One region of the Cytobacillus sp. FSL R5-0377 genome, then DNA from elsewhere that is predicted to be linked to it. Evidence: predicted binding sites of a transcription regulator. Region 1 holds the regulator's gene; each other region holds the start of a gene.
What was found. The regulator Rex, encoded in region 1, represses fermentation and respiration genes when NADH is low (regulators of the CRP and FNR family bind a similar motif). The targets are predictions, from matches to a motif close to TTGTGAAATATTTCACAA.

Region 1 (4,207 bases):
GGTCATAGTAGCCAATGGTCACATTAGAGCCATATTGAATCTCCCCAGTAAAAGAAGGGATTTTCTTAATAATGGTTTTAAGCAATGTGGATTTGCCAATTCCATTTGGTCCTACAAGTGCAATACTATCGCCTCTTGCCAGCCGCATAGAAATATTCTCGCTCACTATTTCTTTGTACCCTATTGCTAAAGAATATATATTCAATACTTCATTGCCTGACTGCCGTTCGATATCAAACCCAAAGGAAGCTGATTTCTCGTCTCCCTGCGGCCTGTCCATCACGTCCATTCTGGCCAGCTGCTTTCTGCGGCTTTGTGCCCTTTTAGTAGTGGAGGCACGGGCAAGGTTTCGCTGAATAAAGTCTTGAAGCTTAGCGATTTCTTCCTGCTGTTTTTCGAATTGCTTCATTTCTTTTTCAAAATTAGCTGCTTTTTGATCCAAATAGGAACTGTAGTTTCCAGGGTACTTTCTTATTTGGTGGCGCGATATCTCGTAAACCTGGGAAACGACCTTATCAAGAAAGTAGCGGTCATGTGATACGATCAGAATGGCACCGCTGTAGCCCTGCAGGTATTGTTCGAGCCACGATAGTGTTTCTATATCAAGGTGGTTGGTAGGCTCATCCAGGATTAGTATATCAGGCTTTGTGAGCAGAAGTTTACCAAGGGCCAGCCTTGTTCGCTGACCGCCGCTCAAGGACGAAATTTTTGTATCATAGCCCATTGAGCTGAAGTTGAGTCCATGGAGAATGGAACGTATATCAGCTTCATATTGATAACCGCCATTTTCTTTGAAATCAACCTGGAGTTTGTCGTAATCTTTTAAAACTCGTTCATAGGCATCAGAATTACCAAGGACATCAGGATCCGCCATTTGCTCTTCAAGGCTGTGAAGCTGTTTTTCCTGCTTTTGCAGATGACTGAAAACAGTCAGCATTTCCTCCCATATGGATAAATCTGATTCCAGGCCGGTATTTTGGGCAAGATAGCCAATGGTTACTTCCTTTGGCTTTATGATCTCTCCGGAATCATACGTCATTTGTCCGGCAATTATTTTTAAAAGGGTAGATTTTCCTGCACCATTGCGTCCTACAAGGGCAATACGGTCCCTGGTTTGTACTTCAAGCTTTATATTCGTTAAAATGGGATCAGCTCCAAAACTTTTTGCCAGCTGATTGACTTGTAATAGTATCATGTTCTTTCACCTCTGGTATAGAGTAAGTGTAACTCATTCATATATTGTTCGGCAATAAAGGAGACAGGACTATAAGCCCGGATGAAGGTCATTAAAACAGAAGAAAAGGTAAATAAATATGTGAAGAACCTTACAATGCACATACAAAGAATCCGAAAAATAGTGTATGATTTTGAAGAGAGGTGTTTTTTTAATGGCGGATTTTACTCATTTTAATCAAGAAGGCAGGGCAAAAATGGTGGATGTCAGCGATAAGCCTGAGACCGCAAGGACAGCCATTGCTCAGTCAAGTATTTCGGTGAATCAGGAGATTTACGAAAAGATCACATCAAACTCCATGAAAAAAGGGGATGTTCTTGCTGTTGCACAAACGGCAGGCATTATGGCAAGCAAGAAAACATGGGACATTATTCCGATGTGCCATCCGCTGCCTCTTAAGGGTGTCGATATTTCATTTTCATGGAAAGCAGAAGAGGATGAGTATGTCCTTATCATTACGGCTTCTGTTAAAACAAAAGGAAATACGGGTGTGGAAATGGAAGCGTTAACAGCTGCTTCAGTCTGTGCGCTGACCGTTTATGATATGTGTAAGGCTGTAGATAAAGGAATGGTAATTGGACCAACCTTTTTAATAGAGAAAACAGGCGGGAAAAACGGAGATTTTAAACGAAATTAATACATCATAAGAAATGGGGATGGACGAATGGCCAATGAACCAATTAAGATACCACAGGCAACAGCTAAACGGCTGCCATTATATTACCGCTTCCTAAAGAACCTTCATTCCTCCGGCAAACAGAGAGTCTCATCAGCAGAATTGAGTGAGGCGGTAAAAGTGGATTCTGCAACAATCCGCCGTGATTTTTCGTACTTCGGTGCGTTAGGGAAAAAAGGATATGGATATAATGTGAACTACCTCTTAGGCTTCTTTCGGAAGACTCTTGACCAGGACGAGCTGACTAAAGTCGCTTTGATCGGGGTAGGGAATTTAGGGACCGCTTTTCTAAACTACAATTTTCTTAAAAATAATAATACGAAAATAGAAGTAGCCTTTGATGTGGATGAGAGTAAGGTTGGCACGAAAATCGGTGATGTTCCGGTCCATCATATGGATGACCTTGAAGAAGTGATTGTGAAAAATAATATTCAGGTGGCAATTTTAACGGTGCCTGCACCGCCTGCCCAGACTATCACCGATCGGATGGTGAATGCGAAAATAAAAGGAATCCTTAACTTTACACCTGCGAGGCTCACTGTGCCGTCCTCGATTCGGATTCACCATATCGATCTGGCAGTGGAATTGCAGTCACTGGTTTATTTTCTTAAAAATTATCCTGAAGAAGTGTAAAAAAAATGAGCCTTATGCGGCTCATTTTTTCATTTTAAAATGCAGGCCAAGCATCCGCAGGCCGGTGCCAAAATCAAATGTAGCAATTAGGATTAAAAAATAAGTAAAGAATCCCCAGGTTTCTTCCCGCTGGGTATTCTGGATGGCTATAAAAGTGAAAAGGCATCCGAGAAGGATGTAAATAAAGCCTGAAAACAAAGGTGTGCTTCTCATGATAATCCCCCAGTAAGTTTAAAACTCCACAGCATTCTTTCTAGAAAAAGCTGATAAAGCTCTGCAAATTTTCCATTTCTTTTAACCACTTTTGTAAATTATCCTGATTCAGCTGAACAACCGCAACAAAGGTATTCATCGCCACATGGGCAAAAATCGGCACGATAATCCTCTTGGTCTTTACATATAAGAAGGCAAAGGTGAATCCCATTGCCGAGTATAGCAATACATGTTCAGGCTCAAAATGAGCAAGTGCAAAAATAACCGAGCTGATCAGGGCAGACAGGAAGAAGTTAAAGCGCTTATGGAGGGAACCGAAAATAATTTTCCTAAAGACGATCTCCTCAAGGATTGGCCCGATGACCGAGCTGATTAAAATGACAATTGGCGATGCTTCAATAATCCGGATAATCTGCTGCGTATTTTCAGAGCCCATTTCAATGCCAATCAGGTTTTCAATACTTGCAGCAGTAGCTTGAGCAATCAGGGCCAAAAATATGCCTCCTATTGCCCAGCCCGCTGAGCCTGCCACAGAAGAGGCATCCCGATCGAGTCCCCTTTTCATTTCTTTCCTTAGTAATAGAAGCGTAATGGTCAGCGTAATCGTGAAACTGATTACGAGCCAGTAGGCTACAGCAAGAATCTGCATATTCTCGGGGTTATGTCCCAGGGCATCGGCAGTTATTAATACGAGCGGAACACCAAACAAGCTTGAAAGCTGCATGGCAATATAGGCGATTAATATAATCCAATATTCCTTCTTCAAAGTGTTTTACTCCTTAATCTGAGTGTTGGTTGCAAGTCCTAAAGCCATTGTACTCTTTATAGGGAGGGTGTTTCAAATATCAGCATCAAAGGAGGAGAAGTACATGATTAAAATGAGGGCTGGTGAAGCATACTTAAGAGGTTGTCTATGAGGAAATTTTTTATAAAAAATTTAAGCTTCACCCTTGCAAATAGATATGAGATTCATTAATATAATAATTGTGTTAGCACTCATAAAGAGAGAGTGCTAATAAATAAAAATATTTACATATTATTTGAGGAGGTTGTTTCACTTGTTAAAGCCACTAGGTGATCGAATCATTATCGAGCTTGTTGAAACTGAAGAAAAAACTGCAAGCGGCATTGTACTGCCGGACACTGCTAAAGAAAAGCCTCAAGAAGGCAAAGTTGTAGCTGTGGGAACTGGCCGCGTTCTTGAAAACGGTGAGCGTGTTGCCCTTGAAGTTGCTGACGGCGACCGTATCATCTTCTCAAAATATGCCGGTACTGAAGTGAAGTACGAAGGCAAAGAATACTTAATTTTACGTGAAAATGACATTCTTGCTGTAATTGGCTAATCGCCGATTAGTTGCAGATTAAAAGATAAAGTGAAAATTTTTGAGGAGGTTTTTATCAATGGCTAAAGAGATTAAATTTAGTGAAGAAGCCCGCCGCGCGATGCTTCG
Region 2 (4,207 bases), 210 kb from region 1:
TACTACGATCCTTGTTAAAAGGTCATTCCACCTTTTTCCCCCAATGATCTTTGGAACAATGACATACCAGGCAGAAACAGCTGTTAAATACCAGATGTTAACCAGCGTGTGTCCGAAAGCCCAGAACAAAGTGCGTGCAACCATTACATTAATTGTCTCCACCCACCCAAAAGCCCATGGGATAATCGTAAAGACTTCAATCGCTACAGGTATGCTGCCGAAGAATAAGAGAACAAAGACCCCGGTTGCAAAGAAAGAAAGGATCGGTATATGCTGGCCCGGATTCCTCTTTCTCCAGCTGGCCACATTGATGAAAGCACCAAAGGCGCCCATCCAAACACCCAATACGATAAATACTAATCCTATATAGAAAATGGGTGAAGCAGCCATTGGCGGATAGAATGTATACATAACTGATGCTTCATTCATTAAAATCGGAATCACCGCTAGGACAAATCCGAAAATCTTCATCCAGAAGCCAATCCATGCCATCTTTCTGACCTTAGGAAGCAGGCCGCCCAGTGTATGGGATAACCCGGCATAGAAGTATCCGATTGTGAAGAAAGCCGACAGTACGACTACCAGCAGAAGGCCATGAGCTGTAAGTACCTGATAATAATTCAGCCATGCCGGCAATTCAAACATTCCAGCCCGATTCAGGCCTTGCAGCAATCCAAGTATTCCTCCCAAAAGGATGGCCAGGAAAGCAACAGATAAATATGATTTCGTTAATTTTGCATCCTCAAGGCTAATTCCCATAATTTTATTTGCTTTATCCTTAATAACTTGTGTTCTTCCAGATTGCTTAATAACTGTTTCCACTGTCTATCACCCCTTTATTTCACCGTAATGGTCGTGCTCATCATCTGATGGCCCGCACCGCAGTACTCATTGCAAAGTACTAAATATTCACCTGGCTTATCAAATTTCTGAGTGATCTTTTGTACATAGCCAGGTACTACCATAGCATTTAAGTTAGTTTCTGCAACCTGAAACCCATGAACGACATCTTTTGACGTCAATGTAAAATGAACTGTTGATCCGGCAGGCACCTCAATTTCATTTGGGGTAAAGCTGAATACCTGAAGCGTCATGACTACTTCATACTCTTTCTCGCCTATCTTCTTAATCCCTGGATTATCGAACGGTGCTGTTTCATCCACTTTCTGCGGATCAATTCGCTCTCCATAGCTCGGCGGCCCCAGCTCCAGGGCGAATGTCTGGTAGCCCGTAATCAGCATGAATCCAATAATCATCCCAAAGCTTAGAATCAGCCATATCTTCTCTGACCGATGCATCATTTTGTATCCCCCCTATAATCTGGCCATATACAGGCCATACACTATTAAATAAGTAACAAAGATCCCAAGCCCTACAACTGTAACTGAAAAGAACGTACCCTTTAGAGAGTTATGTTCCTTTGAACTGCTCTGGTTCACTTTTCGTGCATCCACCTTCCATCAGCTCCTTAGCTTTGTTACCTACATCATAGTTGAGAAGGGTTTTCATAAAAGTGAATTGAATCACACTTTTTTCATATATCTTCAAAGCAAAAGGCCTGCAATTTTGGTTAAACACTGTAGTACCAAGGGTTATCTCTATTGAACAGTGCTCTGGTAAGCATATAGGTTCACAAATAGTTCACAAAAAGTCACTTACCAGAAGTCCTATAATGATCATAGAATTTCAAGCTTGTAAGATGGTATTTTATGTTAAAATGATTTTGAGGGATGTAAACTATTGTTCTTAAACTAAACGCAAGTTAAGAAATTAATTAAAATTGGGGTGACTATTTTGGATGCTTTCGTGATTTTAGCTTTTTCATTAGCTGCGGGTGCGTTCTCTTTTGCATTATTTTCAGATGGTAAAGTTAAGAAACTTGAAAAGAGAGTGAAAGATTTAGAAGATAATATAAACGAAAATTAGAATGGCCAGACTAAACTCAAGAAGTTTCACATATATAAAAAAACTAATCCCTATTGGAATTAGTTTGAAAATGGTATGTATAATGGTGGGCCTAAATGGACTCGAACCATCGACCTCACGCTTATCAGGCGTGCGCTCTAACCAGCTGAGCTATAGGCCCATATGTGTTGGAGCGGGTGAAGGGAATCGAACCCTCATCATCAGCTTGGAAGGCTGAGGTTTTACCACTAAACTACACCCGCTTTGTAAGGAATATAAGTTGGAGGCAACACCCGGATTTGAACCGGGGATGGAGGTTTTGCAGACCTCTGCCTTACCACTTGGCTATGCTGCCTTAAAAAAAATGGCTGGGCTAGCAGGATTCGAACCTGCGAGTGACGGAGTCAAAGTCCGGTGCCTTACCGCTTGGCTATAGCCCAATAATAATGCAATTTAAAAGAATAATGGGGCGATTGATGGGAATCGAACCCACGAATGTCGGAGCCACAATCCGATGCGTTAACCACTTCGCCACAACCGCCACTATCCTACTGGCAGGGGTAGTAGGAATCGAACCCACATCAAAGGTTTTGGAGACCTTCGTTTTACCATTAAACTATACCCCTATATCAATGGTGGAGGGGGGCAGATTCGAACTGCCGAACCCGAAGGAGCGGATTTACAGTCCGCCGCGTTTAGCCACTTCGCTACCCCTCCAAGTCTGTAAAGACTAAGAAAATGGTGGCTCAGGACGGAATCGAACCGCCGACACAAGGATTTTCAGTCCTTTGCTCTACCGACTGAGCTACTGAGCCAAAATAATATTATATCCCTAAATCTAAATAAATGTGCTTCAAAGCCATGCGTTCTTTGTCGCAGATTTTAAAAGCATGCTATTCGATGATGAAAAGCTTCGCAGCTGCATTCTTTTAAAATCCTCTACCGACTGAGCTACTGAGCCAAAGCTTATATCTCTTTGTAAAAATGGCGGTCCGGACGGGACTCGAACCCGCGACCTCCTGCGTGACAGGCAGGCATTCTAACCAACTGAACTACCGGACCGGATTGCGGGGGCAGGATTTGAACCTGCGACCTTCGGGTTATGAGCCCGACGAGCTACCGGACTGCTCCACCCCGCGATAGTATTATTTATGTGATTTGTCTATGCTCACATCAAGCATTTCATCGCAGCTTATTCGGTGATATAACCGCCCCGCGACAATAATATTAAAGAAAATATGGAGGAGGAAAGGGGATTCGAACCCCTGCGCGGTTTGACCCGCCTGTCGGTTTTCAAGACCGATCCCTTCAGCCGGACTTGGGTATTCCTCCAATGTTGTATAAGATAATCATATTGGTAGCGGCGGAGGGGATCGAACCCCCGACCTCACGGGTATGAACCGTACGCTCTAGCCAGCTGAGCTACACCGCCGAAATGATTATATATTTTATGGTGGAGCCTAGCGGGATCGAACCGCTGACCTCCTGCGTGCAAAGCAGGCGCTCTCCCAGCTGAGCTAAGGCCCCATGTAAAAGAAGTGTCGCTGGTCGGGAAGACAGGATTCGAACCTGCGACCCCTTGGTCCCAAACCAAGTGCTCTACCAAGCTGAGCTACTCCCCGTAATATGGCGCGCCCGAGAGGAGTCGAACCCCTAACCTTTTGATCCGTAGTCAAACGCTCTATCCAATTGAGCTACGGGCGCAAAATAATGGAGCGGAAGACGGGATTCGAACCCGCGACCCCCACCTTGGCAAGGTGATGTTCTACCACTGAACTACTTCCGCTTAAAATGGTGCGGGTGAAGGGAGTCGAACCCCCACGCCTTGCGGCGCCAGATCCTAAGTCTGGTGCGTCTGCCAATTCCGCCACACCCGCAATATGAAATTAAAATGGTGAGCCATGAAGGACTCGAACCTTCGACCCTCTGATTAAAAGTCAGATGCTCTACCGACTGAGCTAATGGCTCTCACTAAAATTACGTTGCCTAAATCCTGAAACTTCCAGGTCAGATGTTCCAAAGCCCTGCGTGCTTTGTCACAGATTGCTATTCAGATGATGAATCTCACTGATGCTGCAATCTGCTCTACCGACTGAGCTAATGGCTCATACCTCTTTGAAGAGCATTTTGCTCATTCAGGAGTTATGGTGGAGGATGACGGGATCGAACCGCCGACCCTCTGCTTGTAAGGCAGATGCTCTCCCAGCTGAGCTAATCCTCCAAAGTGGTGACCCCTACGGGATTCGAACCCGTGTTACCGCCGTGAAAGGGCGGTGTCTTAACCGCTTGACCAAGGGGCCAT
Region 3 (4,207 bases), 2.0 Mb from region 1:
CGAATGTCATCAATGCCAATGCGACTGTGAAAATAGGGAACGCAGCCACAATCAGAATTGATGTAACAAAAGTAGTCCACGTGAACATCGGCATTTTCATCAGTGTCATGCCTTTTGTTCTCATTTTCAGTATCGTAACGATAAAGTTTATACCTGTCATTAATGTACCGATACCGGCAATCTGCAGGGCGACGGCGTAAAAGTTATTGCCGATTCCCGGACTGAACTCCTTGCCTGCAAGAGGGAAGTAGGAAGTCCAGCCTGCATCAGGCGATCCTCCAATGACAAAGGAAATATTGAATAACATAGCTCCGCTGAAAAACAGCCAGAAGCTTAGAGCATTCAGCTGTGGAAAGGCAACGTCACGTGCACCAATCTGCAGCGGAATGACAACGTTCATTAATCCAATCAAGAACGGCATAGCCATGAAGAGAATCATGATAACGCCGTGTGTTGTAAAGATTTCATTATAGTGCTGGGAATTCAAAAATTCCATTTCAGGCCGCGCAGTCTGAGCTTTCATCAGCAGGCCGTCCATCCCGCCGCGGAAAAACATTAATACCGCGGAGATGATATACATAATACCTATTTTTTTATGATCAACAGTAGTCAGCCATTCTGTCCACAGATACTTCCATTTTTTCAAATAGGTAATCCCTGCCACTGCACCAATCATTGTCAGCAAAATGGCAATCTGGGAACCTAGTATAAGGGGATCTCCGGTAATAAAAAACTCATCCCATTTAATGCCCACTATGGCCACCTCCATGGTTTTCTTCACTGTCATCATGGCCGCTGTCTTTGCCATGACCTTCAATTACATTCGGGTTCTCATTTTTGTAATTATCGTCTTCTTCAAATGTCTTGCCCTGGTATCCATGGCCTCTGTAAAGTTCAGGGTTTGTATAAGCCTTAGAGTGAGGATCAGCATGATTTACCCATTCTAAATGAGTATTTGAATATGTCAGTCTTCCTAAATGAGTAGGCTTCAGCAGTCCTTCATACTCTTTCTCTGTCAATTTAGGTGCTGTATCCTTAACATCTTCAACCCATTGGTCAAAATCTTCCTGTGTTTGGGCAAGCACTTCAAATTTCATATCCGCATATCCGCGGCCGTTAAAGTTCGTGTTCTGGCCTTCGTATGATCCAGGGTTATCTGCAACAAGATACAATTCTGTTTCCATCTTCGGCATGGTGTACTTCTGTCCGCCAAGTGCAGGCACCCAAAAAGATTGCATGGTACTTGCGGAAGTCATTTTGAAGAGTACTGGCCTATCTTCGGGAATATTGACATAGTTCACTGTCTCAATGCCTTCTTCGGGATAACTGAAAATCCATTTCCAGTCAGCAGATGTAACATGTATGGTAATAGGCTCTTTTTCTTCATAGCCCTTTGGTGTTTCTTCCAGCGCATAAAGGGTTTTAACGGTCGGGATCGTTAACGCAATGACGATTAAGATCGGAATCCCGGTCCAGATAATTTCAAGGAGTGTACTCCCATGCTCCTCGGGTGGTTCATAATCCTTATTCTCAGGTTTTTCACGGTATTTCCAAACAATGTAGCCGAATAATCCAAATACGACTGCAACAACAAGAAGCATCCAGATCAGGGACCAGTTAATTAATTCAGTAATGCTTCTGGCTACAGGACCCTGCGGTTCAAAAACAACCATATTACAGCCGCTGAGCAAAAGCATCGGCAATATAGCTGTTAGAGAGAGCAGCATTTTTTTCATCTGATGTTTCATCTCCTTTAAACAAAACTATTGTTAAATAATTCACAAATAATGTGCGCAATTTCACAAAGATGTCAAAAAAATATATTGCTGGCAAAATTGCACATCCCTGAAACCTTTATTTAACTTAGTTATCACTGTGTAAATGATATTAACATAAGCAAATGTGAAAAGTTGTGACAAATATCAAAAGGAAATATATGTAAGAACTTTGAACCGCTTTTTATTTTCTATAAATAGCAATATAACAACGGTTCTGCTGCATTATCGAACTTTTGAACAACTTTTGAACTTTTTTTATGAAATTTTCACCATGGCTGTTTTCGTATATTTTGTTGCTATTTGTATTATAATTACTGAGATAATTAGAGCGGGGGTAGCGGGCCAGGTGAGGCCCCGCAGACGCGCAGCGCCGAGGAGCCTTAGGCGCAAGCCTCGCGGAAAAGGAGCATCCTTAGCGGCCAACAACGGACAACACTATAAGCAGAAAACAAAAATTAATACGAAAAGAAAAGAGCCTTCAATAATAAAGGAAGATATACAAAAAAGGTGACTCTTCGGACAGAAAAGGATTTTTCATAACAGGAAAATGATTTTGATTAAAAGCCTGTAAGTGCTCTTTCTTATTTATTGAAAAATACAGAATACTGCAGTAACATAAAGTAAAATTAGATAGAGACAGGGTGAGGACATGATTGATTTAAGAAGCGATACAGTCACAAAGCCGACTGAAGCAATGAGAAAAGCGGCTTATGAAGCTGAAGTTGGAGATGATGTTTATGGAGAGGACCCTTCAATAAATATACTGGAGGAAAAAGCTGCTGAAGTGCTTGGAAAAGAAGCGGCACTTTTCGTAACAAGCGGAACACAAGGAAACCAGATTGCCATATTAACACATTGCCGTCCTGGCAATGAAATAATCCTCGAGGCAGAAAGCCATATATTTTACTATGAAAGCGGAGCTCCATCTGCATTCGCCGGTGTACAGACCAGAACGTTAAACGGGACAAGAGGGGCCATGAATCCCGCTGACTTGGAGTTTGCCATCAGGGGAGAGGATCAGCATTTTCCTGAAACTGGCTTAATTTGCCTTGAAAATACCCATAATCGAGCAGGCGGTGCCGTGATTCCCATTGATAATATGAAAGATATTCATCGTATCGCAAATTCCAATGACATTCCCGTACATATAGATGGAGCACGATTATTCAATGCCGCTGCAGCACTGAACCTCCCGGCTTCTGAATTAGCAAAGCATTGCGACACTGTCCAGGTATGCCTATCCAAAGGGCTGGGTGCTCCGGTCGGATCCATACTGGCAGGAAACAGAGATTTTATAACAGCCGCGAGAAAATGGCGCAAAAGACTTGGCGGGGGACTAAGGCAGGCTGGCATCATAGCGGCTCCCGGAATTATTGCTTTAACACAAATGAGAGAACGTTTGGCTGAGGACCATGAAAATGCCCAATATCTTGCACAGCAACTAGGCCAAATCAATGGGATTGAAATCGTAAATCAGGTAGATACAAATATCATTGTGGCCGATGTAAAAAACCTTAAGATGAATTCATCGGAATTTGTTGAAAAATTAAAAGCCCAAGGAGTTCTATCTGGAACTTTTGGACCTAGTTATGTGCGTTTCGTTACTCACTATGATGTGAACAGAAACCAGCTTGAACAAGCAATAACAGCCATTCAAAAAACAGCAGCACAAACTGTTTAATATGACAAACGCATGTCTTCCGGCATGCGTTTTTTTATTTCTGCACACGTGATAATTGGAGCAGGGGGGCAAGAGAACCATTTGTATTTTTTTTACTCAAATCAGGAGTGCTGACCCGAAGATGAAAACAAGGAGAAGACCCATCCATTAGACTGCCTTGATCTGATAACCACAAAGCTTAACGAAACTTGATTTAATAATATCCCTGCTGAGTAACAACAATGTAATGTCCGGTGTGCAAATGACTCTGATGCCAAACACTGTGAAAGGGGTATCCCTGATGGATAGCCTGCCACCAGGGCCCATATTGGATCTGCGGATATCCGTAGTAATGCGCACCATTCATGCCTGTAATGATATATTGCCTCAAAGCTGTTTCCTCCTTGTCATTTTTAAAAATAATCTATGCAAAAGCTTTTAATGTGGCTCTTGAAGATTTCTCTAATTTTCCACCTATACTTTAGGTCTTAATCCGTATGATAAAAAAGTAAAACTAACACTTTTTAAAGGAGAATAAGACCATGCTATTAAAGAAAAGTTTCTTTATTGGTGCTTTCCTGATTCTAACTCTTGCAGCATGTAATAATTCGCAGCAGGGAATGGATACAGGGGAGTTAACCGGGGATGACCTTCAAGAAATTAGCCAGCCTAATAATGTGAATGTGGATAGGGAAAGACGGGGAACAGCTCCGCTTGAACTGCAAAAAGTAAATAATGGGTACCTCACAATTGACCCGAACTCTTACAG
Region 4 (4,207 bases), 1.0 Mb from region 1:
TGTGGGGGATTCAAATGTTATCAAAACACGTAGAAGATGGAAGAAATCAAATAGAAATGGTCGCTCTTGACCAATTAGTGCCTGAAGATCACCTGGTTAGAAAGATCGAACAAGCTATTAATTTTGAATTCATTTATGACCTAGTAAAAGATAAGTATAGCTTAGACAATGGGAGACCTAGTATTGACCCTGTTGTCCTTGTTAAAATGGTGTTCATTCAATATCTATTTGGCATACGCTCGATGCGTCAAACAATTAAAGAGATTGAGACCAACGTAGCCTATCGTTGGTTTATTGGGTATGGGTTCACAGAGAAAGTTCCTCATTTTTCAACCTTCGGTAAAAACTACGCACGACGCTTTCACAATACGGACCTTTTTGAACAAATCTTCTATCGTATCTTAAAAGAAGCCATGACAAAGGGATTGGTCGACCCATCAGTTGCTTTTATTGATTCTACCCATGTAAAAGCGAATGCGAATAAAAAGAAGTTTGAGAAGAAAATAGCTCGTGTTGAAACAAGAAGTTACCAAGCTCAGCTAGATGAAGAAATTAATATCGACCGTGAGGAACACGGAAAAAAGCCCTTCCCCCACAGAATAAAGAAGAGTCAAAAGAAATAAAGGTCAGTACAACAGATCCTGAAAGTGGCTATTATGTAAAAGATGAACGGGAGAAATTATTTGCTTATTCATTTCATACAGCATGTGATTCTCGTGGGTTTATCTTAGGTTCTCTTGTCACTGGTGGAAATGTTCATGATAGTCGCATGTTAGACCAACTCGTCACTCAAGTCAGGGATAAAGTTGGAAAGCCTGAATCTATCGCAGTTGATGCTGGATATAAGACACCCCACATAGCAAAATTCCTTATGGATCAAGAGATTAGACCCGTTATGCCCTACACTCGTCCGAGAACAAAAGACGGATATCTTAAAAAGTACGACTACGTATATGATGAACATTTTGATTGCTATATTTGTCCTGAAGGACAAATCCTTCCTTACCGCACAACGACTAGAGATGGCTACAAACAGTACACTTCAAATCCACAAAAGTGTAAAGAATGCCCTCTTTTAGAACGTTGTACTCAAAGCCAAAATCACACTAAAATGATTCATCGGCATTTATGGCAGGGTTACATAGATGAAGTGGAACATCTGAGACATACCGAACTGAATAAAACGTTATATGCAAAGCGCAAAGAAACGATCGAACGTGTCTTTGCGGATGCAAAAGAAAAGCATGGCATGCGTTGGACGACCCTAAGAGGGCTTAAAAAAGTTTCAATGCAGGCGATGCTTACTTTCGCCGCTATGAACCTTAAGAAACTGGCAAATTGGACATGGCGAGGACCATGTCCAGCTTAATTATTGAGGTATGCCAACTGAAAAATATGATAAAACCCCAGTTTCACAAAATGAAACTGGGGTTTGTCTACGGTCTGACAGCAGGAGTATTTCCTGCTGTTTTTTTTTTGCCCTTGTGAGGTAGTTCACTTATTTCACATTCCGATTATCCTATAATAACAATGAAAAACAAAAAATAGTCTGCTTTGTTTTGACAAATGGCCGGGAGTGAGGCCGTCAAGGAGGCATCTTTAATGGGATTTAATAGAGATTTTAATAAAGACCCTTTTATTGTTATCTGGGAATTAACAAGGGCATGCCAGCTAAAATGTCTGCATTGCCGTGCTGAAGCGCAGTATAGGAGAGACCCGCGGGAGCTTTCCTTTGAAGAAGGAAAGGCCCTAATTGACCAAATCAGGGAAATGAACAACCCTATGCTTGTGTTTACAGGTGGAGACCCATTAATGAGGCAGGATGTATTCAACATTGCCGATTATGCCGTGAAAAAGGGCGTGCGTGTCTCCATGACCCCCAGTGCGACACCAAATGTAACTAAAGAAGCAATTGAAAAAGCCAAACAGGTCGGCCTGGCTCGATGGGCCTTTAGCCTTGATGGGCCAAATGCAGAAATTCACGACCATTTTAGGGGAACTTCAGGCTCCTTTGATTTAACGATTGAAAGGATAAAATATTTACACGAGCTTGAAATTCCGGTTCAGATTAATACAGTTATCTCGCGTTATAATATCGATTTCCTTGAGGAGATGGCCCAGGCTGTAGAAGAACTCAAATGTGTTCTTTGGAGTGTGTTCTTCCTCGTCCCAACAGGGAGAGGGCAGGAAAAAGATATGATCACACCGGTTGAGCATGAGAAGGTATTTACATGGCTTTATAATTTAAGCAAGAAGGTTTCCTTCGATATTAAGACCACTGCAGCCCAACATTACCGTCGAGTAGTCATTCAGCAAAAAATGAAGGAAGCAAAGGCTCAAAATGAGGATATTCACTATCTCAATGCACTTACACAGCAAGGGCTGACAGGTTCTATAGATGGTTTAGGAAGGGCGCCAAAGGGAGTAAATGATGGAAACGGCTTTGTATTCATTTCACACATTGGGGACGTTTATCCAAGCGGGCTGCTGCCTGTTAAAGCAGGGAATGTAAGGGAACAGCCGCTCGCTGAAATATACAGGGATTCACCTATTTTTAAAGATCTCAGAAATCCTGATAAATACAAAGGAAAATGCGGCCAATGTGAATTCCGTTATGTCTGCGGAGGATCAAGATCACGTGCATTTGCCATGACGGGAGATTATATGGAAAGTGAACCATTTTGTGTATATATTCCTAAGGCGCTTAGAAAGAAAACGGAAAAAGCATAAAAGGATACAGGGGTGCAGATTGACTGCACTCCTATTCAATGCTGCAGTATACGGCTGGGCAATTTTCACAGCCTATTTCATTTTTTAAGTATTGGAGATCATTAACTGTAATTTTTCCATTTATTATTGTAATAATGCCGTCCTTCTTCAGTTCACCCAGTATCCGATTGGTGCTTTCCCGGGAAGTGCCGCAGAAATTTCCAAGCTCCTGGTTCGTAAGGGGCAGATCAATGAGTATGCCGCCATTCACTTTTACTCCATAGCTGTTAGTCATTCTGATAAGAGTTGAATACAGGGCACCTTTTTTTCCATTAAGCACGAGGTCTCTGAATTTAGTTTGTGTATTGCGGAAATGGTCGCTCATCCATTTCATAAATTCATAGGCGAGAGTACTATTTTTAAAAATCTCTCTTTCCAGGACATCTTTTTTTATCACAGCTACTTCACCATCTTCCAGAACTAAAGCATTCAATAAATATTTTGGGTCACTGGTAAATAAGGTCAGCTCGCCAATGATTTCATTTTCTCCGCATAACCTGAAGGTGAGTTCCCTTCCATCTGCTGTTATCTTGCTGATTTGTATCTTGCCGGAAAGGATGATGTATAACTCATCAGCATCCATCCCTTCCTGAAAAATATAAGCTCCTTTCAGGGTTTTCATATGCCGGTCAGCGAAATGAAGAAGCTCTTTAATCTCAATGGAGTGTGTTTGTTTAATGGCTTTATGAGCCATGGGAATCCTCCTCATAAAACAACTGTCTTTTTTCACAATAATATCATTTGTATAGTGAAAACATGGCCGGCTTTTGTGTCTTTATTGTGGCATTTTCTATAGATATGGCTGAATGATAGCTAATAAGAAGCAATTCCCTATTAACATTGTATCGATTGTATGTTCTAATAGTAAAAGCCTTTAATTTGAGATACTGGGTTATTTCTGTTATTTTAAGGGAAAGGCTAAAATATACATCTGTATAGAAAGCTTAAACAAGTCACTCTTTATATGGAGTTGAACGGAATGGCTAAAACAATCGTTAAAGATAAATTAAATAGGCCTTTAAGAGACCTGAGAATTTCTGTTATTGACCGCTGTAATTTCCGCTGTCAATATTGCATGCCGGCAGAAATTTTCGGTCCTGATTTTTCTTTTCTTCCAAAAAGCGAGCTTCTCAGCTATGAAGAAATTGAAAGGCTGGCTAGAATTTTCGTAAGCCTTGGAGTGGAGAAGATCAGGTTGACAGGCGGGGAGCCCCTCATGAGAAAGGACATGCCTAAACTTGTCAAAATGCTATCAGACATTGAGGGATTAAAAGATATAGGACTGACCACGAATGGTGTCTTGCTTCCCAAACATGCGAAGGATTTAAAGGGGGCTGGATTGTTGAGGGTTAACATCAGTCTCGACAGTTTGGATGATGAGCTTTTTGGACAAATCAACGGACGCAATGTAGGTGTCAAGCCAGTCCTAAAAGGGATC

Region 2: a site for Rex is predicted at 1,512-1,529, ahead of NSQ49_RS10100 (cytochrome c oxidase subunit 2A). Genes of this name have one in related genera too.
Region 3: a site for Rex is predicted at 1,767-1,784, ahead of qoxA (cytochrome aa3 quinol oxidase subunit II). Genes of this name have one in related genera too.
Region 4: a site for Rex is predicted at 1,483-1,500, ahead of NSQ49_RS05820 (TIGR04053 family radical SAM/SPASM domain-containing protein). Genes of this name have one in related genera too.

What each region holds. Positions count from the first base shown of each region.
Region 1 covers NZ_JBBORA010000001.1:2,182,074-2,186,280, reverse strand. Annotated here, with positions in the region: gene NSQ49_RS11180 (ABC-F family ATP-binding cassette domain-containing protein) at 1-1,195, opposite strand, end outside; gene moaC (cyclic pyranopterin monophosphate synthase MoaC) at 1,389-1,871, shown strand; gene NSQ49_RS11170 (redox-sensing transcriptional repressor Rex) at 1,899-2,543, shown strand; gene NSQ49_RS11165 (YdiK family protein) at 2,565-2,756, opposite strand; gene NSQ49_RS11160 (CPBP family intramembrane glutamic endopeptidase) at 2,797-3,522, opposite strand; gene groES (co-chaperone GroES) at 3,815-4,099, shown strand; gene groL (chaperonin GroEL) at 4,158-4,207, shown strand, end outside.
Region 2 covers NZ_JBBORA010000001.1:1,974,793-1,978,999, forward strand. Annotated here, with positions in the region: gene NSQ49_RS10090 (cbb3-type cytochrome c oxidase subunit I) at 1-822, opposite strand, end outside; gene NSQ49_RS10095 (cytochrome c oxidase subunit II) at 837-1,301, opposite strand; gene NSQ49_RS10100 (cytochrome c oxidase subunit 2A) at 1,314-1,454, opposite strand; gene NSQ49_RS10105 (hypothetical protein) at 1,795-1,926, shown strand; tRNA gene NSQ49_RS10110 (tRNA-Ile) at 2,010-2,086, opposite strand; tRNA gene NSQ49_RS10115 (tRNA-Gly) at 2,095-2,168, opposite strand; tRNA gene NSQ49_RS10120 (tRNA-Cys) at 2,187-2,260, opposite strand; tRNA gene NSQ49_RS10125 (tRNA-Gln) at 2,271-2,345, opposite strand; tRNA gene NSQ49_RS10130 (tRNA-His) at 2,371-2,446, opposite strand; tRNA gene NSQ49_RS10135 (tRNA-Trp) at 2,458-2,531, opposite strand; tRNA gene NSQ49_RS10140 (tRNA-Tyr) at 2,539-2,622, opposite strand; tRNA gene NSQ49_RS10145 (tRNA-Phe) at 2,645-2,720, opposite strand; tRNA gene NSQ49_RS10150 (tRNA-Asp) at 2,891-2,967, opposite strand; tRNA gene NSQ49_RS10155 (tRNA-Met) at 2,971-3,044, opposite strand; tRNA gene NSQ49_RS10160 (tRNA-Ser) at 3,145-3,237, opposite strand; tRNA gene NSQ49_RS10165 (tRNA-Met) at 3,261-3,337, opposite strand; tRNA gene NSQ49_RS10170 (tRNA-Ala) at 3,357-3,432, opposite strand; tRNA gene NSQ49_RS10175 (tRNA-Pro) at 3,451-3,527, opposite strand; tRNA gene NSQ49_RS10180 (tRNA-Arg) at 3,533-3,609, opposite strand; tRNA gene NSQ49_RS10185 (tRNA-Gly) at 3,617-3,691, opposite strand; tRNA gene NSQ49_RS10190 (tRNA-Leu) at 3,698-3,782, opposite strand; tRNA gene NSQ49_RS10195 (tRNA-Lys) at 3,798-3,873, opposite strand; tRNA gene NSQ49_RS10200 (tRNA-Val) at 4,051-4,126, opposite strand; tRNA gene NSQ49_RS10205 (tRNA-Glu) at 4,131-4,205, opposite strand.
Region 3 covers NZ_JBBORA010000001.1:160,517-164,723, forward strand. Annotated here, with positions in the region: gene qoxB (cytochrome aa3 quinol oxidase subunit I) at 1-754, opposite strand, end outside; gene qoxA (cytochrome aa3 quinol oxidase subunit II) at 744-1,736, opposite strand; gene ltaE (low-specificity L-threonine aldolase) at 2,428-3,459, shown strand; gene NSQ49_RS00835 (hypothetical protein) at 3,653-3,829, opposite strand; gene NSQ49_RS00840 (CAP domain-containing protein) at 3,981-4,207, shown strand, end outside.
Region 4 covers NZ_JBBORA010000001.1:1,165,397-1,169,603, reverse strand. Annotated here, with positions in the region: partial or broken gene NSQ49_RS05825 (IS1182 family transposase) at 15-1,369, shown strand; gene NSQ49_RS05820 (TIGR04053 family radical SAM/SPASM domain-containing protein) at 1,603-2,730, shown strand; gene NSQ49_RS05815 (Crp/Fnr family transcriptional regulator) at 2,762-3,463, opposite strand; gene moaA (GTP 3',8-cyclase MoaA) at 3,749-4,207, shown strand, end outside.